Regions from separate parts of the Rhodococcus sp. Z6_132 genome, predicted to be linked through region 2. Evidence: riboswitches for the same ligand, from Rfam matches in the RefSeq annotation. Region 2 holds a riboswitch; each other region holds the start of a gene.
What was found. Region 2 has a riboswitch for cyclic di-AMP ahead of AC3YO9_RS16555 (NlpC/P60 family protein). Riboswitches for the same ligand answer to the same signal wherever they lie in the genome.
Positions count from the first base shown of each region.

Region 1: another riboswitch for cyclic di-AMP. It lies ahead of AC3YO9_RS13230 (transglycosylase family protein); the one in region 2 lies ahead of AC3YO9_RS16555 (NlpC/P60 family protein).
Region 3: another riboswitch for cyclic di-AMP. It lies ahead of AC3YO9_RS13790 (transglycosylase family protein); the one in region 2 lies ahead of AC3YO9_RS16555 (NlpC/P60 family protein).

Region 1 covers NZ_JBYUNP010000003.1:18,956-26,667, reverse strand. Annotated here, with positions in the region: gene AC3YO9_RS13255 (aldehyde dehydrogenase family protein) at 1-685, opposite strand, end outside; gene AC3YO9_RS13250 (3-oxoacyl-ACP reductase) at 701-1,588, opposite strand; gene AC3YO9_RS13245 (ferredoxin) at 1,723-1,914, opposite strand; gene AC3YO9_RS13240 (acyl-CoA dehydrogenase family protein) at 2,059-3,240, shown strand; gene AC3YO9_RS13235 (acyl-CoA dehydrogenase family protein) at 3,250-4,350, shown strand; gene AC3YO9_RS13230 (transglycosylase family protein) at 4,464-5,219, opposite strand; cyclic di-AMP (ydaO/yuaA leader) riboswitch at 5,226-5,424, opposite strand; gene AC3YO9_RS13225 (sulfurtransferase) at 5,721-6,578, opposite strand; gene AC3YO9_RS13220 (NAD(P)H-dependent flavin oxidoreductase) at 6,632-7,712, opposite strand, start outside.
Region 2 covers NZ_JBYUNP010000003.1:706,565-714,276, forward strand. Annotated here, with positions in the region: gene AC3YO9_RS16535 (DEDD exonuclease domain-containing protein) at 1-1,406, opposite strand, end outside; gene AC3YO9_RS16540 (NYN domain-containing protein) at 1,491-2,810, shown strand; gene AC3YO9_RS16545 (hypothetical protein) at 2,899-3,150, shown strand; gene AC3YO9_RS16550 (saccharopine dehydrogenase family protein) at 3,203-4,546, shown strand; cyclic di-AMP (ydaO/yuaA leader) riboswitch at 4,652-4,810, shown strand; gene AC3YO9_RS16555 (NlpC/P60 family protein) at 4,899-5,999, shown strand; gene AC3YO9_RS16560 (hypothetical protein) at 6,078-7,454, shown strand; gene AC3YO9_RS16565 (glycosyltransferase family 4 protein) at 7,465-7,712, shown strand, end outside.
Region 3 covers NZ_JBYUNP010000003.1:131,920-139,631, reverse strand. Annotated here, with positions in the region: gene AC3YO9_RS13820 (sulfate/molybdate ABC transporter ATP-binding protein) at 1-555, opposite strand, end outside; gene AC3YO9_RS13815 (ABC transporter permease) at 567-1,373, opposite strand; gene modA (molybdate ABC transporter substrate-binding protein) at 1,370-2,140, opposite strand; gene AC3YO9_RS13805 (TOBE domain-containing protein) at 2,143-2,547, opposite strand; gene moaA (GTP 3',8-cyclase MoaA) at 2,654-3,724, shown strand; gene AC3YO9_RS13795 (MoaD/ThiS family protein) at 3,728-4,024, shown strand; cyclic di-AMP (ydaO/yuaA leader) riboswitch at 4,281-4,471, shown strand; gene AC3YO9_RS13790 (transglycosylase family protein) at 4,478-5,206, shown strand; gene AC3YO9_RS13785 (molybdenum cofactor biosynthesis protein MoaE) at 5,297-5,725, opposite strand; gene AC3YO9_RS13780 (MogA/MoaB family molybdenum cofactor biosynthesis protein) at 5,722-6,180, opposite strand; gene moaC (cyclic pyranopterin monophosphate synthase MoaC) at 6,192-6,668, opposite strand; gene AC3YO9_RS13770 (hypothetical protein) at 6,765-6,959, opposite strand; gene AC3YO9_RS13765 (helicase-associated domain-containing protein) at 7,021-7,712, shown strand, end outside.

The DNA of each region.
Region 1 (7,712 bases), 690 kb from region 2:
CGACGGTCTCGCCCGGGCCGGTGACCACGTTCAGCACGCCGTCGGGCAGGCCCGCCTCCACCAGCAGCTCCACCATGCGCAGCACGGCGAAGGAGGCGTACTCCGAGGGCTTGAGCACCACCGTGCAGCCGGCGGCGAGCGCCGGGGCCACCTTCTGCGCGTAGAGCAGGAACGGCGCGTTCCACGGCAGGATCGCCGCGACCACGCCGATCGGCTCGCGGAAGGTCATCGCCACGTGGTCGCCACCCTGGTACGCGGGCAGGGTCTGGCCGCCGATCTTGTCGATCCACCCCGCGTGGTGGTCGAACACGTCGGCCGCCACGTCGATGGAGGCGGCGTAGATGCCACCGAAGGACAGCGGCACGCTGTTGTCCAGCGCCAGCAGCCCGGCGAGCTCCTCGCCGTTGGCGCGCAGCAGGTCGGCGTAGCGGTGGATCAGCTTGATCCGCTCGCCCGCCCGCATCCGGGGCCAGGCCCCGTCGTCGAACGCGGTGCGCGCCGCCTGCACGGCCTCCTCCACGTCGGCGGTGGTGGCGACGGCGAACTCGCCGACCGCCTCGCCGGTGGCCGGGTGGTGGTGGGTCCAGGTGGCTCCGTCGGCGGAGTCGCGCCACTGGCCGTTGACCAGGAGCTGGCCGGTCTTGAGCCCGAGCGCGTCGATCCGGGGCTGCATGGTGAGTGTCATGGTGGTGCGGCCTCCTCAGGCGAGGTGTGCGAGGTCGGTGTTGACGAACATCCGCGCAGGATCGCGGTCGGCGAAGTACCCGCCGATGGAGCGCTCGATGTCCTCGGGGGTCCACATCGCACCCGCCGAGGAGAACTTCTGCTCGATGGTCGGCGGCGCCATCAGCGCCACCTTCCCGCCGTAGACCACGAACACCTGGCCGTTGACGGCCGCGGCGGCGGGCGAGGCCAGGTAGGCCACCAGCGGGGCCACGTTGTCCACCGAGAGCGGGTCGGGCCCGTCGGACGGTGGGGCGTCGAAGACCGCCTCGGTCATCGCGGTGCGGGCCCGCGGGCAGATGGCGTTGGCCCGCACCCCGTAGCGGCTCAGCGCCTTGGCGGCGGTCATGGTCAGGGTGGTGATGCCGGCCTTGGCCGCGCCGTAGTTGGCCTGCCCGGCGGGGCCGAAGAAGGCTGCCTCGGACGAGGTGTTCACCAGCGAGGCGTACACCGGGGCGCCGGCCTGCTTGGACTGCTCGCGCCAGTACGCGCCGGCGTTGCGGGTGAGCAGGAAGTGCCCCCGCAGGTGCACCCGCACCACCAGGTCGAAGTCGGCGTCGCTCATGTTGAACAGCATCTGGTCGCGGGTGACGCCGGCGTTGTTGACCACCACGTGCAACCCGCCGAGGTCCTCCACCGCGGTGCGGACCAGCTCGTCGGCGGTGGTGCGCTCACCCACGTCGCCCTGCACCAGGGCCGCCCGCACGCCGAGCGCCTTGATCTCGTCCACCACGTCGGTGTCGGCCATGTCGTTGACCACCACGTCGGCACCCTGGGCGGCGAGCGCGAGCGCTTCCGCCCGGCCCAGCCCGGCGCCGGCTCCGGTGACCACGGCGACCTTGCCGGCCAGTGGCTTCTCGCTCACCGGCGGCACACCCGACCGGTCGGACCTGATCTGCGGGCAAAGCTCATCGGTGCTCCTCGAGTCGGCTGGGCGGCGGGACTTTCGACGCTAGAACGTGTTCTCGTCCGGCTCGACAGCACCAAGACGGACGGGCCTCACTCCTCGAGGGCGAGGGCGCTCTTGGGGCAGCGCTCCACGGCCTTGCGCACCCGCGCCTGCAGCTCCTCCGGCGGCTCCGGCTGCAAGATCGTCAGCTGCTCGTCGTCGTCGAGGTCGAAGACCTTGGGCGCCAGGCCGGCACAGACTCCGTTGGCCTCGCACAGGTCGAAGTCGACAGTGACCTTCATCGGAATGCCTCCACTGCGAACGATCGGTGACCGACTCGGCCCGGCCGCCTCGCGAGCAGGCCCTGACCGACACTAGAACCGGTTCTACCGAGAAGCAATGGTCCGCGCTAGTGTCGCAAGAACCTGTTCCAGCCAGGAGGGCCCATGCGGATCAGCTACACCCCCGAGCAGGAGGAGCTGCGGCGTGAGCTGCGCAGCTACTTCGCGCGCCTGATGACCCCGGAGCGCCGCGAGGCGATGAGCTCCACGCAGGGCGAGTACGGCACCGGCGACACCTACAAGGAGATCGTCCGCCAGATGGGCGCCGACGGGTGGTTGGCCCTGGGTTGGCCGACCGAGCACGGCGGGCAGGCCCGCCCGATGATGGACCAGCTGATCTTCACCGACGAGGCGGCGGTGGCCGGGGCGCCGGTGCCGTTCCTGACGGTGAACAGCGTGGCCCCGACGATCATGCGGTACGGCACCGAGGAGCAGAAGGCCTTCTTCCTGCCCCGCATCGCCGCCGGTGAGCTGCACTTCGCCATCGGCTACTCCGAGCCCGAGGCCGGCACCGACCTGGCCTCGCTGCGCACCCGGGCGGTGCGCGACGGCGACGACTACGTGGTCAACGGGCAGAAGATGTGGACCAGCCTCATCCAGTACGCCGACTACGTGTGGCTGGCCTGCCGCACCGATGCCGAGGCACCCAAGCACAAGGGCATCAGCATGCTCATCGTGCCGACCGACGCGCCCGGGTTCTCCTGGACGCCGGTGCACACCATGGCCGGACCCGGCACCAGTGCCACCTACTACGAGGACGTCCGTGTCCCCGTGACCTCCCGGGTCGGGGCGGAGAACGCGGGCTGGCCGCTGGTCACCAACCAGCTGAACCACGAGCGGGTCGCCCTGACCTCCTCCGCCCCGGTGCGCACCGCCCTGCGCGAGGTGCGGGAGTGGGCCCAGCAGACCAAGCTGCCCGACGGCACCCGGGTGATCGACCAGGAGTGGGTGCAGCTGCACCTGGCCCGGGTGCACGCCAAGGCCGACTTCCTCAAGCTGATCAACTGGAAGATCGCCTGGAGCGTGGGCCAGGCCCCCACCCCCGCCGACGCCTCGGCCACCAAGGTCTTCGGCACCGAGCTCGCCACCGAGGCGTACCGGCTGCTGATGGAGGTGCTGGGCAACAGCGCCGTGGTCCGGCACGGCTCGGCCGGCGCCCTGCTGCAGGGCCGCGTCGAACGGATGCACCGCTCCTCGCTGATCCTCACCTTCGGTGGCGGCACCAACGAGGTCCAGCGCGACATCGTGTCCATGCTCGCCCTCGGCCTGCCCGCCGCCAAGCGCTAGGAGCTCGACGTGGACTTCTCCCTGACCGATGCCCAGCAGGACCTCGGCGGCCTGGCTCGCCAGATCCTCACCGACAAGGTGACCCAGGAGCGGCTGCGCGCCGTGGAGACCGGGCCGCGCTGGGACCAGCAGCTGTGGGCCGACCTGGCCACCGCGGGCGTGCTCTCCGCCGCCCTCCCCGAGCAGGTGGGTGGCGGTGGCTTCGGCCTGCTCGAGCAGTGCAGCGTGCTGGTGGAGCTGGGCCGGGCGGTGGCGCCCGTGCCGTACCTGCAGTCGGTGGTGATGGCCGCCGCGGCCATCGCCGAGCTGGGCACGGACAGCCAGCGCGAGCGGTGGGCGGCACCGGCCGCGGCGGGTGAGCTGGTGCTCACCGTGGCGCTGGTGGACGAGCCCGGCACCGGTGGCACCCGGGCACAGCGCAGCGGCGACGGCTGGGTGCTCAACGGCGCCAAGTCCGCGGTGTCCTGGGCGCCGGTGGCCGATGCCGTGCTGGTCGCGGCCGCCACCGACGCCGGCCCGGTGGTGCTGCTGGTGCGCAGCGACGATCCCGGCGTGCAGGTGCAGGACCAGCAGCTGGTGGACGGGGGCAGCGCCGGCCTGGTGGAGCTGACCGACGTGCGCCTGGACGCCGACCGGGTCCTCGGCACCGACGGCGAGGCGGCACTGACCTGGCTGGTGGACCGCGGCACCGTCGGGATCTGTGCGCTGCAGCTGGGCGTCACCGAGCGGGCGCTGGAGCTTACCGCGGAGTACGCCAGGGAGCGGGTGCAGTTCGGCCGTCCCATCGGCAGCTTCCAGGCAGTGGCCCAGCGCCTGGCGGACGCCTACATCGACGTGGAAGCCATCCGGCTCACGCTCTGGCAGGCGGCGTGGCGGCTGGCGGAGGACCTGCCCAGCACCGCGGAGGTGGCCACCGCCAAGTTCTGGGCTGCCGACGCCGGGCACCGGGTGAGCCACACCGCGGTGCACGTGCACGGCGGCGTGGGGATCGACACCGACCACGCCCTGCACCGGTACTTCACCGCGGCCAAGCGCAACGAGTTCGAGCTGGGGGCGGCGACGGCGCAGCTGCTGCGCCTGGGCGCCACCCTGGCCGCGGAGCCCGCCTAGCCACCGCCCTCCGGCCGTCCACGCAGACAGCACAGGACCCCGCACACCGTTGCCGGTGGCGGGGTCCTGTGCTGGTTCAGCTGGCTCAGCCGAGGCCGAGCCGGTGAGCAGGATCAGGCGAGGGTCAGGGTCTGGCCCGCGAAGATCATGTTCGGGTTGCTGATCTTGCCCTTGTTGATGCTGAACAGCGCCTGGTAGCCGCCGCTCACACCCTGGGTGGAGGCGATGGACGACAGGGTGTCGCCCGACTTCACCGTGTAGGTCTTGCCGCTGGACTTGGCTGCCTTCGCCTTGGTGGTGGCCTTGGCGGAGCTGGCCTTGGGGGCCTGCGCCTTGGCAGCCGAAGCCTTGGGCGCCTGTGCCTTGGCGGTGCTGGCCTTGGGGGCCTGCGCCTTGGCGGTGCTGGCCTTGGGCGCCTGCGCCTTCTGCGTGGTCGCAGCCTTGGGGGCCTGCGCCTTGGGGGCCGACTTGGTGGTGGCCTTCGCGGTGGAGCTGCTGGCGGAGGCGTTGCCCGAACCGAGGTTCTTGCCGCACACCGGCCACGCACCCTTGCCCTGGCCGGCGAGCACGCGCTCGGCGACCGCGATCTGCTCGGACTTGGAGGCGTTGTGGGCCGAGCCCGAGCCGCCGAAGGCCTTCCAGGTGCTCGGGGTGAACTGCAGGCCACCGGAGAAGCCGTTGCCCGAGTTGATGGACCAGTTGCCGGTGCTCTCGCACTGCGCGACCGCGTCCCAGTCGTTGCCGGCGGCGGAGGCCGGCGAGGCGAAGATCGCCATCGGGGCACCGACGACGAGGCCGGCGATGACGACCTTGGCGGCGTTGCGGGCGCCGGTGGAGTGCTTGGAGGCGGTGGTGGTCTTGCGAGTCATATGGGTAGATCCTCTCCCTGCGCCTGCGGAGTCAGCTGTCGGGTTCGGGCTGAGAGGTTGCCCGGCCACCAGGTCCACGAGCTGGGCCTGCTGGCTTCACCCCAAGGTCAGAGCCGCTGATCAGCGGTTCCGGCCGGCATCCCGGGTGTGCCCCTGGATGTGGGTCCTCCGTCCCTGTCCCTGGTTAGATCGGAGGTTCCGGATGCCCGCGGGACAGGATTGAGCGCGGCGGGCCCGGTGTCGGCCGGTTGTTCCCGGCCACAAACGAACGTACGGACCGAGCACGGGTGCGTCGAGGCCCCGCAGCGCCAAGGTCTCGGGTAGGTAACGCCTCCCCGGCGACCCGCGACGTCACCGTTTCCGCAGGTCAGCCGGCATGTCCGCAAAACGGGACGCTTTTGTCAGCAGCCCGGGATCGGTGACTCGGATCACAGGCTGGACCCCCGAAATCGGCCCCGGAAAGCGGCCTGCGTCACGCCCTGAGAGGCGACAAGTCCCAGGTCACAGGCAGTTTTCCTGGTCCACGACACCACCTGGTGATGCCCCGGTGGCGACGGGGCGGCGGGGATCGCTGCTGTACTGCGACCACGACCCCGGGTAGAGGCGACCGGCACCCAACCCGCTGAGCTCCAGAGCCAGCAGGCTGTGGCAGGCGGTCACTCCCGAGCCGCAGTAGGCGGTCACCGGCGCACCCGCCCGCACGCCCGCCGCGGTGAAGCGACGGCGCAGCTCGGCCGCCGGGAGGAAGGTGCCGTCCTCGGCCAGCGTGGCCTGGGTGGGCAGGTTCTTCGCCCCGGGGACGTGGCCGGCCCGGGCGTCCACCGGCTCGTGCTCGCCGCGGTAGCGCTCGGGGGCCCGGGCGTCGAGCACCACGCCGGCGCCACCGCCCGCCTGCGCCACCACCTCGTCCAGGTCCGCCAGCCGCTCCCGCGGCCAGGGCCGGGCGGTGAAGGTGGTGGGCGCGCGGCCGACGGGCGCCGTCTCCAGCGGACCCCGGTAGGCCGCCAGCCCGCCGTCGAGCAGCGCAGCCTGGTGGCCGGTGGCCCGCAGCAGCCACACCAGGCGGGCAGCGCTGCGCCCCCCGGCGTCGTCGTAGGCCACGACCGTGTCGTCGTCGCCGATGCCCAGCCGGCCCAGCTCGGCGGCGAACACCTCGGGGTCGGGCAGCGGGTGGCGGCCCTGCTCCGGGCTCGGCGGGGCGGCCAGGCACCGGTCGAGGTCGACGAACACCGCTCCCGGCAGGTGGCCCGCCTCGTGGGCGGCGCGGCCGGAGCGGCCGTCGAGGTACCACCGCACGTCGGCGAGCACGACGTCGGTGCGGTGGGCGTCCCACCAGGCGGGGCTGACGACGGGGGCGATCATCCCGTCACCCTAGAAGCCCCACCCGGTGGGAAGCGCTCAGCCAAGGGTCGTCAGCGCAGCGTGTCCAGCCGCGACACCGTCGCGTCGAACTCGCCCACCAGGTCGGCCATCACCTCGGCCACCGGCCTGATCTCGTTCATCCGGCCCACGATCTGCCCGATCGGCATGGAGACCACCTCGGGGTCGGTGGAGCGAGCGATGCGCTGGTGCGCCTCCCCCACCAGGACGTTCTGCAGCGGCATGGGCAGCGGGGAGGGGGCACCCTCGGCGCTCCACGCCTCGGTCCAGCGGGTCTTGAGCAGCCGGGCGGGCTTGCCCGAGTAGCTGCGCATCCGCACGGTGTCGCTGGAGGTGGCCGCCAGCAGCGCCCGCTGCATCGTGGAGGGCCCACCGTCGTCGGCGGGCATCTCACCGAGCTTGTACTCCGCGGTGGTCAGCCAGTAGGAGCCCATCCAGACCCCGGAGGCACCCAGCGCCAGCGCGGCGGCGACCTGCCGGCCGGAGCCGATGCCGCCGGCCGCCAGCACCGAGGCGCGGTCGCCGATGGCGTCCACGATCTCCGGGAGCAGCACCATGGAGGCGATCTCCCCGGTGTGCCCGCCGGCCTCGTAGCCCTGGGCGATGACGATGTCCACGCCGTTGTCCACGTGCCGCACCGCGTGCTCGGCCTTGCCGGCCAGCGCCGCCACCGGCACGCCCTTCTCGTGCGCCAGGTCGATGACGTCCTTGGGCGGGGACCCCAGCGCGTTGGCGATCAGCTTGATCGGGTGGCGCAGCGCCACGTCGACGTGCGAGCGGGCGATGGAGTGCAGCCAGCCCAGCACCCCTTCGTTGCGCTCCTCGTCCTCGTCCAGCGGCGGGACGCCGAGCTCGTCCAGCGTGCGGTTCACGAAGGCCCGGTGCTCGTCGGGGATGAGCTTCTGCAGGTCCATGGACGCGGCTTCCTGCGGAATCTTCGCCGGCATCACGATGTCCACCCCGTAGGGCTTGCCGTCGGTGTTCTCGTCCATCCAGGTCAGCACCGCGTCGAGCTCCTCGGCGTCGTTGAACCGCACGCAGCCGAGCACCCCCAGACCGCCGGCGCGGCTGATGGCCGCGGCGACGTGCTCGGACGGGGTGAAGCCGAAGATC
Region 2 (7,712 bases):
GGCCGCGCGGCCACCAGCTCGTCCACCGCGGCCAGGGCGGCCAGCCGCTGGGCCCGCCGGGTGGCGGCGATGAGCGCGGCGGCCTCGTCGCGGCGCTGGGCCGCGGACTCGAACCGGCACTGCGTGGAGAGCTCCTCCACCCCGGCCACCAGCGTGAGCAGCACCTGGGTGTCGCGACCGGCCACCGCCTCGGCGACCAGCCGCGGCCCGCGGGCGTAGTCGGTGGCCGACTGCAGCCCCGCGCAGGGCGCCGCGCAGCGGTTCATCTCGTGCAGCGCGCACGGGGTGGCGCTGGGAGAGCGCCGCGGGATGCGCTGCGAGCAGGGCCGCACCGCGCTGGCGTCGGCCAGCACCTGGGCGGCCTCCACCGCGGCCGAGCGGCGGGAGAACGGCCCCAGGGCCCCGTCCCGCGGGGTGCGCACCACGGACAGCCGCGGGAAGGCCTCGTCGGTGAGCGTCACCCACCACGCCTTGTGCGGGAACTTGGAGCGCCGGTTGTAGGGCGGGGCGTGGTGGGCCAGCAGCCGCAGCTCGCGCACCCCGGCCTCCAGCGCGTGCGCGCAGCTCACCGAGTCCACCCGGGTGGCCAGCGCCACCATCTCCTTGATCCGGGTGCGGGTCTCCGAGCCGGTGAAGTAGCTGCGCACCCGGCGCCGCAGGTCGGTGGCGGTGCCCACGTAGAGCACCTCCTCGCCCGGCCCGCGGAAGAGGTATACCCCCGGCTCGCTGGGCAGGTGCTCGGCCAGGCTGCGCTTGCGCCGCTGGGTCGGGGTGACCGCGGGCAGGAAGGTGACCAGCTCCTCGTAGCTGTGCACCCCCAGGTTGCCCACCCGCTCGAACAGCCGGTGCATCACCTCCACGGTGGCACGGGCGTCGTCGAGGGCGCGGTGGGTGGGCAGCGTCTCGGTGCCGAACAGCCCCGACAGCGCGGACAGCCGCACCGAGGGTGCCTCGTCGCGGGTGAGCACCCGGCGGGCCAGCTTCACCGTGCACAGCACCCGCGGGGCGGGCCAGGGCAGCCCCAGCCGCTCGCAGGCCGCCTTGAGGAAGCCCGTGTCGAAGGGGGCGTTGTGGGCCACCAGCACCGCGCCGGCGGCGAACTCCAGGAACGCGGGCAGCACGGCGGCGATGGTCGGGGCGTCGTGCACCATCGCCGAGGTGATGCCGGTGATCTGGCTGATCTGCGGCGGGATGCCGCGCTCGGGGTCGACCAGGGTGGCCAGCTCGCCGACCACCTCACCGCCGCGCACCTTCACCGCGCCGATCTCGGTGATCGCGTCCACGCCGGCCTTGCCGCCGGTGGTCTCCAGGTCCACCACCACGAAGGTGACCTCGCTCAGCGGGGTGCCCAGCTCGTCGAACGTCAGCTGCCGCTGGTTCGGCTGCACCAGCTGTGGAGAGCTCATGGGCGCGCACGCTAGGTCAGGCGACCGACACTTCCTGTGCCGGCGCCGCGACCTGCGGCGTTGCCCGGTGAATAGCATTGAGCGGTGACCGAAACCCTGCGCGACGCCGGGCCGGAGGAGCTGCCCGCCGCGGTGCTCGACCGGCTGGCCGACCTGGTCGACGCGGCGCTGCCCGCCATGCGCCCCGCCGACGTGCCCGCCGAGCTGCGACCACTGCTGCGGTTCACCCCGGCCAAGCGCCGACGCCTGGGCTCGCGGCAGATGGTGGCCGCGGTGCGGACCCAGCCCCGCTTCCGGGCGGCGGTGGTGGAGCAGCTGCGGGGCAGCACGGTCCACCAGCTGGACACCGCCTCCGCCGACCGGGTGGCCGCCGCCGCCAGCAGCCTGCTGCTGGGCGAGCCGGTGGCGGCCGAGCTGGTGGCGGAGGCGGGCGAGATCGACGAGCTGCGGGCGCTGCGGGCGGAGGTGGCGGTGCTGCGCGGGCGGCTGCTGAAGGCGGAGCGCACCCACGAGCGCCTGGCGGCCGAGCTGGCCCAGGCACGGGAGGCGACTGCCGCCGCCCCCGCCCCCGCGCTGGAGGAGGAGGTGACCCGGCTGCGCGCGCGGCTGCGCCAGCAGGGCCAGCGCCTGCGGGAGGCCCTGGACGCCGCCGCGGTCGCCTCGACCACCCAGCAGGGCCGCGCCCAGGGCGTGGCGGCCGAGCTGGAGCAGGTGCGCGCGGACTGGGCCCGCGACCAGGCGCGGCTGGCGGCCGAGCAGGCCAGGGCCGAGCGGGCCGAGCGCGAGCGCGACCAGGCGCGGCTGGCGGCGGGGGAGGCCCGCAACGCCGACGACGTGCGGCTGCGGCTGCTGCTGGACACCCTCACCGGGGTGAGCAAGGGCCTGCGCTCCGAGCTGGGCATCTACCCGCAGACCACCGCCCGCGGCGTGCTGCCGGCCGACCAGGTGGCCGCCGCCCTCGCTCGGCCGCGCACCCCCGGCCGGGTGCTGCCCGACGAGCGCGCGCTGGACCGGGCGCTGCGGCTGCCGGAGGTGCACCTGCTGGTGGACGGCTACAACGTGAGCAAGACCGGGTACCCGCAGCTGACGCTGATCGCCCAGCGCGACCGGCTGGTGCGCTCGCTGGCGCTGCTGGCCGCCCAGACCCGGGCGGAAGTCACCGTGGTGTTCGACGGCGCGGCGGTGGTCTCCGGCGGCGGGCACGTGTGGGCGCGCGGGGTGCGGGTGGTCTTCAGCGCCGACGGCGTGATCGCCGACGACGTCATCCGCGAGCTCACCGCCGCCGAGCCGGAGGGCCGGCCGGTGGTGGTGGCCAGCTCCGACCGGGAGGTGGCCGAGTCGGTGCGGGCGATGGGCGCGCACAGCGTCGCCTCGGACGTGCTCCTGGAGTGGCTGGCCCGCTGAGCACGGGTTCTTGTCGGTGCCCGCCCCTAGCGTCCGCGCCGAGGCCGGTCAGGAGCCACCCGACCGCTCGGCGAGATGGAGCAGGACCATGGTGATCGACTGCGACACGTGTGCGGTGCGCGACCTCGCGTGCGGAGACTGCGTGATCTCCGTGCTGCTGGGCCACCCCGGGCTCCCTGCGCCGGCCACGGCCACCACCGGGCTGCCCGCTCGCAGCGCGGTGGAGATCGGGGCCGAGGAGCAGCGGGCCATGGAGGTGCTGGCCGAGGCCGGCATGGTGCCCCGCCTGCGGCTGGTGCCCCAGGACCCGCCGCCGGCGCCGGACCGCCGCGCGGGCTGAGCCGCCTCGTGGAGGCAGCGGCGGCTCGCCCTGTCCCCCTAGGGTGGTCGGCATGGCAGACACCGAGCACGAGCCCCTCGAGCCCACTGAGCCGTCCGAGCAGGCCGCACCCACCGAGCCGACCGCACCCACCGAGCCGGCCGCGCCGGAAGCCCCGGTGCAGCCCGCCGGGGACCGGGAGCTCGACGTCGTCCTGTTCGGAGCCACCGGCTTCGTCGGCAAGCTCGTGGCCCGCTACCTGGCCGAGCACGCCCCGGCGGACCTGCGCGTGGGCCTGGCCGGTCGCTCCCTGCAGCGGCTGGAGTCGGCTCGCGCGGGGCTGGGCCCGGCCGCGCAGAGCTGGCCGCTGGTGGTGGCCGACGCGGCCGACGCCGACGCGGTGGGCCGGGTGGCCCAGGCCGCCCGGGTGGTCGCCACCACGGTGGGGCCCTACGCCAAGTACGGCCTGCCCCTGGTGCGCGCCTGCGCCGCCGCGGGCACCGACTACGTCGACCTCACCGGCGAGGTGCTCTTCGTCCGCGACAGCATGGCCGCCGCCCACGACGTGGCGGCGCGCACCGGTGCCCGCATCGTGCACTCCTGCGGCTTCGACTCCATCCCCTCCGACCTCGGTGTGCTCAGCCTGCACGAGCAGGTCCGCGCGGACGGCGCCGGCGAGCTCACCGACACCACGCTGGTGGTGAAGGCGGCCCGCGGCGGGTTCAGCGGCGGCACCATCGACTCGCTGCGCAACCAGGTGGACGTGGTGCGCACCGACCCGTCCCTGGCCGAGCACGTGGCCGACCCCTACGCGATGAGCCCCGACCGCGCCGCCGAGCCGCAGCTGGGCGAGGAGGCCGACCAGGCCTTCGTGCGCCGCGACCCCGAGGTGGGCGGCTGGACGGCCCCGTTCGTCATGGCGCAGTACAACACCCGGATCGTGCGGCGCAGCAACGCGCTGCAGGGCTGGGCCTACGGCCGCACGCTCCGCTACCGCGAGGTGATCGGCTGCGGCGACTCAGTGGTCTCACCCGGTGCTGCGCTGGCCATCGCCGGCGGCACCTGGGGTGCTGCGGCCGGGCTCATGTTCGGCCCCGCCCGCTGGGTGCTCGACCGGGTGCTGCCCAGCCCCGGCAGCGGCCCGTCCGAGCGAGCGCAGCGCAACGGCTACTTCCGGATGGAGGTGCACACCCGCACCACCACCGGTCGACGGTACGTGTGCACCGTCGCCGCGCAGGGTGATCCCGGTTACGCCGCGACCGCGATGATGATGGGGGAGAGCGCGCTGTGCCTGGCCCTGGACCGCGCGCAGCTGCCTGCAGCGGCGGGCGTGCTCACCCCGGCCAGCGCCATGGGGACCGCCCTGCTCGACAGGTTGCGCCGCGCCGGCATGACCTTCGACGTGGCGAGCCGCTGAGCGACGCCACCCACGTCTCGAAACGGTCACAGTAGACACGGGGGATGTCCATTCCGTAACCTGGCCGAGACCTTCCAGGGGTTAGCGGTCTCAAGAGGATTGCACTGGGGGTCACCGCCGAGTCGACCCGTCGGGGAGTCGAGCCGGGAACCCAGTTCTCCGGGGTGAATCAGCTCGCCGCCGTCACGGGCGACCGCGCTGTAGGGCTGTTTGTGTCCAGTCCGAACCCGTCAGCTAACTCGGTAGGCGGTTAACGGATACAAGGAGACTTCGCCCTGTGGCGTCCCTAGCTCGAGCTCGTACGGCCCGCACACGCACTGTTCGTGGCGTCCTCGCCGCCGGAATGGCCGCGGTGGCCATCGCCACGATGTCGGCCACCCCGGCCAGCGCCGACCCGGTGCTCCCCGACAACGCGACCCAGGCTGAGCAGGAGCTCGCCCGGCTGGGCCACGACGCCGAGGTGGTCAACGAGCAGCTCCTGGGCGCGCAGGTCGACCTGGACGCCAAGCAATCGCAGCGGGTCGACGCCGAGGCCCGGCTGGGTTCCGCGCAGGAGAGCCTCCGGGTGGCGCAGTCGGAGCAGGAGCAGTTCCGCGGCACCGTGGACGCCCTCACCTCCGCCTCCTACCAGGGCGCACGCCTGAACAAGCTGTCCGCGCTGATGATCAGCGAGTCGCCCCAGGACCTGCTCGACCAGATGTCGGGCCTGGACGTGCTGGCCGCGGACACCAACGACCGGGTGCAGAAGTTCTCCGCCGCCTCCGCCCAGGCCGCCACCGCCGCCACCGACGCGCGCTCGGCTGACGCCGCCGCCAAGGCCGCCGCCGACGCCGCCGCCCTGGTGCAGGCGGACCTGCGCAAGAAGCAGGACGAGCTGAGCACCCGGTCCACCGCGGTCCGCGCCAAGCTGGCCTCGCTCACCGAGGCCGAGCGGGTGCGCTACGCCGGTGCCATCGTCCCGGCGGGCTTCGTCTCCCCGGTTCCCACCACCCCCGTCACGCCGCCCGCGGAGGCTGCCAGCCAGCCCGCGGCTCCCGCTGCGGCCGTTCGCGGCGGGGCCGTCGCCCCGGCCGCTCCCGCGGTCGCCAGCACCCGGTCCGCCGGCTCGGGTCGTGGCGCCACCGCCCTGCAGGCGGCGATGAGCAAGCTCGGCTCGCCCTACGTCTACGGCGCCACCGGCCCCGGCTCCTTCGACTGCTCCGGGCTGACCCAGTGGGCCTTCCGCCAGGCCGGCACCGCCATCCCGCGCACCGCCGCAGCACAGGCCGGCGGCGGCACCCCGGTCTCCCGCGACCAGCTGCAGCCCGGCGACCTGGTGTTCTTCTACAGCCCGGTCTCGCACGTGGGCATCTACGCCGGCGGCGGCAACATGGTGCACGCCCCCACCGAGGGCCAGCCCGTCAAGGTCGCGCCGATGGGCAACATGCCCTACACCGGTGCTCGCCGCTACTGATCACTCCGCTGCACTGATCCGCGCGGGCCACCGGAACGGACACCCCGCCACGACGACGGGGTGTCCTAGGCTGGACCGATGAGCAGTCGTGCGCTGCCGCGCGTCCTGCTGGCGGCGCTCGTGCTCGTCCTGGTGATCACCGCGGCCGTCGTGGCCTTGCGGTCGGACACCCCAACGTCGCGGGACGCGGGAGTGTCCGGGCCCAGCACCACCGGTGCCCCACCGCTGACCACCACCGCCTCGCAGAACGCAGTGCCGCCCGCGGCGAGCCAGGCCGCGCGCAAGAAGGCGGTGCAACAGCTGCTCGACCAGTGGGCCGTCGCCGTGCGCAGCAACGACTCCGCGCTGCTGGCCACCCTGTTCGACACGGGTGCCGACGTCGGCTTCCCTGCCGCCGAGGCCCGCAGGGCCGCCAACCTCACCCAGGTGCCGCTGGCCGACTGGGGCTACGACATCACCGAGGAGGCGGTGCCCACCGTCGACCCCGCAGTGACCGCGCGGCTGGGCGCCGACGAGGTCTGGTCGCCACCGGTGGTGCTGCGCTACGCCATCGCCGGCGCGGACGCCGCCAGCACCACCCGCCCGGTGGGCGTGGTGCTGGCCCGCCGCGGGGACGTGTGGCGGCTGGTCAGCGACACCGCCGCCGACCGCTACGGCCGCAGCACCTGGCGCGGGCTGTGGGACTTCGGCCCGGTGATCGCCCGGGTGGTGCCCCAGGGAGTGGTGCTCGGTCACCCCAGCCGGGCCGCCGACCTCGACCTGCTGGCCAAGGAGCTCGGCCCGGCGGTCGCCGCGGTCACCGACTTCTGGGGGCCGGGCTGGCAGCAGCGCGCCGCGGTCTTCCTGCCAGACCACCAGGACGAGCTGCGCGCGCTGGTGGGCCCGGACTTCGCCGAGGGGGAGATTGCCGCAGTCTCCATCGCGGACAACATCGACCGCTCCGCGGGCACCGTCCGTGGCCAGCGAGTGGTGTTCAACCCGGCCACGCTGAGCCGGCTCACCCCGCTGTCGCGCCGGGTGGTGCTGCGCCACGAGCTCACCCACGTGGCCGCGCGGGCCGCCACCAGCGCCCAGGCCCCGGTGTGGCTGGCCGAGGGCTTCGCCGACTACGTCGGCTACCGGGCCAGTGGGGTCTCGCTGTCCGACGGCGCACCCGCCGTGGCCGCGGTGGTGCGCTCGGCGGGCCCACCGGACAGCCTGCCCGTGGACACCCAGTTCGCCACCACCACCAGCGGCGCCAAGGTGGAGCTGGCCTACCAGCTGTCGTGGTCGTTCGCGGTGTTCCTGGCCGCCACCCGGGGCGAGGACGCGCTGCGCGGGGTGTACCTCGCCGTCGCTGCACTACCCGCTCCCTCCACCGCGGAGATCGACGCCGCGGTGCAGCCGGTGCTCGGCGTCTCGCTCGGCGCCCTGCTGGTCGAGTGGGGCCGCTGGCTGCAGCAGGCGCTGGACTAGCCTGCTCAGGATGCGCCGGACACTCGTGGTGACCAACGACTTTCCCCCACGACCGGGCGGCATCCAGTCCTACCTGCACACCTTCGCCCAGCACCTGCCCGCCGACGAGCTGGTGGTCTACGCCCCGTCCTGGCGGGGCGACTCGCACGTGCGCTTCGACGCCGAGCAGCCCTTCGAGGTGGTGCGCCACCCCGGGACGCTGATGCTGCCCACCCCCGACGTGCTGGCTCGGGCTCGCCGGCTGCTGGTGGACCGGCA
Region 3 (7,712 bases), 570 kb from region 2:
CTCGCGCAGCACCCGGCGCAGCACCGAGCGCATGGCCGGCGCCGCGCCCACGTCCAGCGCCGCCATCGGCTCGTCCAGCAGCAGCAGCGCGGGCTCAGCCGCCAGCGCCCGGGCCACCGCCACCCGCTGCGCCTGCCCACCCGACAGCGCCGCCGGCCGACGCCCCGCCAGCTCGGTGGCCCCGACCTCCGCCAACCAGCGCGCCGCGACGGTGGCGGCCGCGCGGCGTCCCTGCCCGGCGCTGCGGGGGCCGAACGCGACGTTGTCGGCCACGCTCAGGTGCGGGAACAGCAGCGGGTCCTGGGCCAGCAGCGCGACCCCGCGCCGGTGCGGTGGCACCCGGGTCCCCGTGCCGGTGTCCAGCAGCACCCGCCCGTCCAGGCTCACCCTCCCCTCGTCGGGGTGCAGCAGCCCGGCCACCACCGACAGCAGGGTGGACTTGCCTGCGCCGTTGGGCCCGAGCACCGCCACCACCTCACCGGCGCCCACCTCCAGCTCGAGCTCCACGCCGCGCGCGGCGACCTGCGCACGCACCGCCAGCGCACCGGTGCGCACCGGCCCGCCGGTCACAGCGCGCCCGAGCCGGCCCGGCCGCGCGCGGCCACCACCACCAGGACGGCGACCACCACCAGCACCAGCGACAGCGCGACTGCGGCGTCGGCGTCGGTCTCGCGCTGCAGGTAGATCTCCAGCGGCAGGGTGCGGGTGACGCCCTCCAGGCTGCCGGCGAAGGTGAGGGTGGCGCCGAACTCGCCGAGCGCACGGGCGAAGGAGAGCACCGCACCGGAGACCAGGCCGGGCAGCACCAGCGGCAGCGTCACCCGGCGCAGCACCGTCGCCGGACGCGCGCCCAGGGTGGCCGCGGCCGCCTCGTAGCGCTGCCCCGCGGTGCGCAGGGTGCCCTCCAGGCTCAGCACCAGGAACGGCAGCGCCACGAAGGTCTGCGCCAGCACCACCGCAGTGGTGGAGAAGGCGATCTGCAGTCCCAGCGCGTCCAGGTGCTGCCCGAGCAGGCCCCTGCGCCCGAAGGTGTACAGCAGCGCGATGCCGCCGACCACCGGGGGCAGCACCAGCGGCAGCAGCACCAGCGCCCGCAGCACCCGCAGGCCCGGCAGCTGTACGCGAGCGAGCACCAGGGCCATCGGCACGCCCAGCAGCACGCAAAGCACGGTGGCGGCGGCGGAGGTGCGCAGGCTCAGCCCCAGTGCGGCCAGCGCCGACGGCGAGGTGACCAGGGACGGCAGCTCGCTCCAGCGCACCGTGGCGACCATGCTCACCAGTGGCAGCAGCACGAACAGCGCGCCGATCACCGCGGGGACGAAGACCCAGCGCGGCACGCCCGAGAAGGTCCGCCCCGGACGGAGGACGTTCACGGCGCGGCGAGGCCGGCCTGGGCCAGCACGGTCCGGCCCTGCTCGCTGGTGAGCAGGGTGAGGAAGTCCTCGGCCAGCGCGGGGTCCTTGGCGCCGGTGAGGACGGCCGCGGGGTAGCGGTTGACCGCCGCGCCGCTCTCGGTGAAGTCGACCCCGCTGACGCGGCCCCCCGAGGTGGTGACGTCGCTGCGGTAGACCAGCCCGGCGTCGGCCTCCCCCACCACCACCTTGTTCAGCACGTCGGTCACGGACGACTCCTCGCTCACCGGGGCGAGGCGCACGCCCGCGGCACCGGCGGCCTTCGTGGCGGCGGTCCCGCACGGAACCTGCACGGCGCAGAGCACCACGGCGGTGCCCGGGCGAGCCAGGTCGGCCAGCCCGGTGACTCCGCGCGGGTTGCCCGGGGCGACGGCGATCTGCAGCGAGTTGGTGGCGAAGGTGGTGGGCGCGCCCGTCACCAGCCCGGCGTCGACCACTCGCCGCATCGTCGCCTCGTCGGCCGAGGCGAACACGTCGGCGGGCGCCCCCTGGTCGACCTGGGTGGCCAGCGCGGAGGAGCCGGCGAAGCTGTAGCTGACCCGGGTGCCGGGGTGGGCCTGCTCGAAGGCGGTGGCCAGCTGGGTGAAGGCCGGCTGCAGGGAGGCCGCGGCGAAGACGGTGAGCGTGCCCGGACCGTCGGCGCCGGTGCTGCACCCGGTGGCCGCGGAGACCGCCAGCACCGCCAGCCCGGCGGGCACCGCGTGGCGCAGACGCCGCCGCCGGCGCACCGTCACTGCTGCCCCTCGGGGGTCTCCACGATCACCGTCGTCGCCTTGACCACCGCGACGGCCACCCGGCCGGGCTCCAGGCCGAGCTCGCGCACCGCCTCGCTGCTCATCAGCGAGACCACGCGGTGCGGCCCACACTGCATCTCCACCTGAGCCATCACCTCGTCGGCCACCACCCGGGTCACCAGCCCGACGAAGCGGTTGCGCGCCGACCTCCCCACCCCGGACGGATCGGTGGTGGTGGGGGCGTGCGCGGTGGCGTGGGCGGCCAGCTCCGCCCCATCGACGACCATGCGTCCGGCGGTGTCGCGCTGCGCGCTGAGCGCCCCGGAGTCCACCCAGCGACGCACGGTGTCGTCACTGACGGCGAGCACTGCCGCCGCTTCACTAATCCTCAGCTGCGGCATGAATCGCACGCTATACCCGCGCGTGCGGAACAGCCATCCATGGCAGCCCCTGCGCGGGTCCCTTTGTCCTTCTGCTGCCCCTCGTCGGCCTCGATAGGCTGGCCGCATGACCGTTGTCTCACTTGGCCTGCCCGTGCCGGGCCGCGGTGGCGTCACCCCGCCACGCGACCCGGCGCGCCCGCAGACCTCGGCCCTGCTGGACTCCCACGGCCGGGTCGCCACGGACCTGCGGATCTCGCTCACCGACCGCTGCAACCTGCGGTGCACCTACTGCATGCCGGCCGAGGGCCTGGACTGGCTGCCCACCTCCGAGCTGCTCACCCGCGCGGAGCTGGCCCGGCTGATCCGCATCGCCGTCACCGACCTGGGCGTGCGCGAGCTGCGCTTCACCGGCGGCGAGCCGCTGCTGCGCGGCGACCTCGCCGGGATCATCGCCGACGCCGCCGCGCTGCGTCCGCGGCCGGAGATCTCGCTGACCACCAACGGGCTCGGCCTGGTCCGCAAGGCCAAGGCCCTGCGCGCCGCGGGCCTGGACCGGGTGAACGTCTCGCTGGACACCGTCCGCCCCGAGCTGTTCCACCAGATCACCCGCCGCGACCGGCTGGCCGACGTCCTCGCCGGGATGCGGGCCGCGGCCGACGCCGGGCTGACGCCGGTGAAGGTGAACGCGGTGCTGATGCGGGGCATCAACGACGACCACGCGCCCGAGCTGCTGCAGTTCTGCCTGGAGCACGGCTACGAGCTGCGGATCATCGAGCAGATGCCGCTGGACGCCCAGCACGGCTGGGAGCGCAGCGAGATGGTCACCGCCGAGGAGATCCTGGCCTCGCTGCGCACCGCCTACGCGCTCACTCCCGACAGCGAGGCGCGCGGAGCCGCGCCCGCCGAGCGCTGGCTGGTCGACGGCGGACCCGCGACGGTCGGCGTCATCGCCTCGGTCACCCGACCCTTCTGCGGTGACTGCGACCGCACCCGGCTCACCGCCGACGGCCAGGTCCGCAGCTGCCTGTTCTCCACCGGCGAGACCGACCTGCGCGACCTGCTGCGCTCCGACGCCGGTGACGACGCGATCGCGCAGCGCTGGCAGGACGCCATGTGGGCCAAGCTGCCGGGTCACGGGATCAACGACCCCGGCTTCCTGCAGCCCACCCGCCCGATGAGCGCGATCGGGGGCTGACTCGTGAGCGCCTCCCCGGAGAGCACCAGCCCGACGACCAGCGCACCCGCCATCGAGCTGGAGGTGCGCTACTTCGCCGCGGCGCGGGCCGCGGCGGGCACCCCCACCGAGATCGTGAGCGCGCCGGCCGGCACCACGCTCAGCACGCTGCTGGCCGTCCTCGCGGAGCGACACCCGCCCCTGGTCGAGGTGCTCAAGCGTTGCTCGTTCCTGCTCGACGAGGTCGCCGTCCGCGACCGCGAGCGGCCGCTGCCCCCCGGCGGCACCGTCGACGTGCTGCCACCTTTCGCGGGCGGATAACAGTCAGATAAACGTCTGGCCAAACGTGATCTCGGTCACATCACGGCGGGATAACGAGTCCGCAACGAACAGACGCGTCAGTGCCCTGACCTGGAGTTATGCCGGGATCGTCAACCGTGGCAGGGGCGTTACAGGTAACAAATCGGCCACAGTGGACGAGGTGACGGCAGCCTGCACCGCACGTACCGTTCCCCCTGGCCGGAACAGCCCCGGCCGAACCGGTCCGCCGCGCCAAACCCTGCTCCGTGGGAACCGGTTACCTCGAGAACCATCAGGAGCAGGGACGGAGGACCCACGTTCGGGCAGCCGAACGACGGGCCGAGGCGCAGATCTGCTGCCTAGGTCCTTGGGGTGAAGCGAAACCACTCGAGCCACGGGTGGGGAAGCCGGGCTACCTCTCAGCCCGAACCCGACAGCTGACTTCGCAGGCGCGTATGGAGAGGATCCACCCAGATGTCCCGTACCCAAGGCCGTCACCGCAAGCCCACCACCACCAGCCGCACCGTCGCCAAGGTCGCTCTGACCGGCATGGTCGTCGGCGCCCCTCTCACCGTGCTGGCCGCGCCCGCCTCGGCGGCCTCCGCCAGCCAGTGGGATGCAGTCGCCCAGTGCGAGAGCACCGGCAACTGGTCCATCGCCAACGGCAACGGCTTCTACGGCGGCCTGCAGTTCACCGCCAGCACCTGGAAGGCCTTCGGCGGCCACGCCTACGCCCCGCAGGCCAACCAGGCCAGCAAGGCCCAGCAGATCGCCATCGCCGAGCGCGTCCTCGCCGGCCAGGGCAAGGGTGCCTGGCCCGTCTGCGGCAAGGTGCTGACCGGCTCGGGCAACGCGTCGGCCACCGCCGGTGCCAGCGCCCCGCAGGCGTCCACCAAGTCGGCCCCCAAGGCTGCTGCTCCCAAGGCTGCCGCCCCGAAGGCTGCTCCCAAGGCTGTCGCCCCCAAGGCTGCTGCTCCGAAGGCTGCCGCCCCCAAGGTCGCGACCAAGGCCACCACCAAGACCACGACCAAGGCGGCGACCTCCTCGGCCGGCACCTACACGGTCAAGTCCGGTGACACGCTGTCCGGCATCGCCCGCTCGCAGGGCATCTCCGGTGGCTACCAGGCCATCTTCCAGCTGAACAAGGGCACCATCAGCAACGTCAACGTGATCTACCCCGGCCAGGTCCTCCACCTGGGCTGATCCACAGCACCACAGCAGAAGACCCCGGCAGCCTCCACGGTGCCGGGGTCTTCTGCTGCGCCACCAGGTTGTGGGGCCAGGCCGTCGCGCTCAGGCGCAGCCGACCCACTCGTCGGTGCCGTCCGGGAACACCTGGCGCTTCCACACCGGGATGCGCGCCTTGACCTCGTCCACCAGCAGCGCGCAGACCTGGAACGCCTCGGCCCGGTGGTCGGCCGAGACCGCGCACGCCAGCGCGACGTCGCCGATGCCCAGTGGACCGACCCGGTGGCTCACCGCCACCGCCCGCACCCCCGGCACCCGCGCCGCGACATCAGCGGCCACCTCGGCCACCAGCGCACCCGCCGTGGGGTGCGCGGAGTACTCCAGCGCGGTGACGGTGCGGCCCCCGTCGTGGTCGCGGACCACCCCGGCGAAGCTCACCACCGCACCAGCGGCCTGCTCGGCCACCAGCGCCTCGTGCTCGGCCAGGCTCAGCTCGTCCTCGGTCACCAGCGCCCGCGCCACGTGTGCCGTCACCGGTGGTCGCCCCCCGCCAGCTGGTCCAGCGCGTGGTCGAGCACCGGCTCCAGCACCGCGAGCCCGTCCCGGACGCCGCCGGTGGAGCCGGGCAGGTTCACCACCAGGGTGCGGCCGGCCACCCCGGCCACGCCGCGGGAGAGGATCGCCGTGGGCACTGCGTCCGAGCCCGCGGCCCGGACGGCGTCGGCCAGCCCGGGCACCTCGTAGTCGAGCAGCGCGCGGGTGAGCTCGGGAGTCGCGTCGGTGGGGCTGATGCCGGTGCCACCGGTGGTGAGGACGAGGCCGGGGGCAGCGGCGAGGGCAGTCCGCAGGGCCTGGGCCACCGGCTCGCCGTCGGCAACCACCACGGGCTCGTCCACCTGGTGGCCGTGCTCGCGCAGCCAGTCCACGATGATCGGTCCGGTGCGGTCCGGGTAGACCCCGCCGGCGGCCCGGGTGGAGGCCACCACCACCACGGCGCGGCTCACGGCCGGCTCCAGTGGCCGGTCTTGCCGCCGTCCTTGGTCTCCACGCGCACGCCATCCATGGTGGCGGCGGGGTCCACCGCCTTGACCATGTCGTGCAGGGTCAGCCCGGCCACCGCCACGGCGGTGAGGGCCTCCATCTCCACCCCGGTGCGGTCGGTGGTGCGGACGGTGGCGGTGACGGCGACGTCGGCCTCCCCCAGCCGCAGGTCCACCACCACCCCGGACAGCGCGATGGGATGGCACAGCGGAACCAGGTCGGGGGTGCGCTTGGCGGCCATGATGCCGGCGATGCGCGCCGTGGCCAGGGCGTCGCCCTTGGGCAGCCCGTCCCGGCGCAGCAGCTCGACCACCTCAGCCGTGGTGCGGAAGGTGCCGGTGGCCACCGCGGTGCGGGCCGTGGCGTCCTTGCCGGTCACGTCGACCATGCGGGCCTGGCCCGCCGCGTCGACGTGGGTCAGCTCGGGCTTGCTCATCGGAGGACCTCGTCTGCTCGGACGCGGGCGGAGCCGGTCGTCCTGCGCCGACCGACGCCGGCCGCGTGGGTGGTGCCTCCCAGGTGGGACGGCTCCCTAGCGGTTGATGACCGTCGTCGGGTGCACGTAGGGAAGCTGGTCCGCGGGCAGCGGGAACTCGGTGTCGCCGAAGGGCGAGAGCCCACCCGCGACAGTCGAGGCCAGCTCGCTCACGGCGTGCTCACCCTCCGGGACCTTCGGCCACGACGGGTCGACCCAGCGCTTGCTCTTCTTGCCATCTGCTTTCGCCACACGGACATTCTGACAGTGCGCTGCCACTGCCGTACAGGGCAGGTCACTACCGTAGGCAGTGATGTCTGACCCACGGAGCCTCGCCGCCTGGTTGAGCCGCCAGTCCGACCAGCAGCTGAGCACCCTGCTGGAGCTGCGGCCGGACCTTGCTGTGCCGCCGCCTGCCGACTCCCAGGTGCTCGCCAACCGGGCGGGCCTGCGCGCCTCGGTGGTTCGCGCCGCAGACGAGCTCACCGCGTTCGAGCTGGCGGTGCTGGAGGCCCTGGTGCTGGCCCAGGCCGACGCCGAGCCGGTGTCGGTGGCCGACGTCCGCGAGCTGCTCGGCAGCTCCGTGCCTGCCACCAAGGTCAACGCCGCGCTGGAGCGGCTGCGTGCCCAGGCCCTGGTGTGGGGACCGGACAAGCAGCTCGACGGCATCCGGGTGGCCCCGGCCATGCGGGAGGTGCTGCCGCGCGCCGGCCAGGTGGGTCGCCCGTCCGCCGCACTGGTCGACGCCGACGTCCCCGCCATGCTCGCCGAGCTCGACGCCGCCCGGCTCGGGCTGCTGACCACCTTGGCCAAGGGCGCCCCCTTCGGCCGCACCCGCGACGCCGCACCGGGAACACCAGCGGATCGCCCGGTGCAACAGCTGCTGCGGGCGGGTCTGCTGCTGCCGGTGGACGACCAGACGGTGGAGCTGCCCAGCCAGGTGAGCGCGGTGCTCCGCGGCGGCAGCCCGATGGGCGAGATCAGCCCCACCGAGCCGCGGGCGAC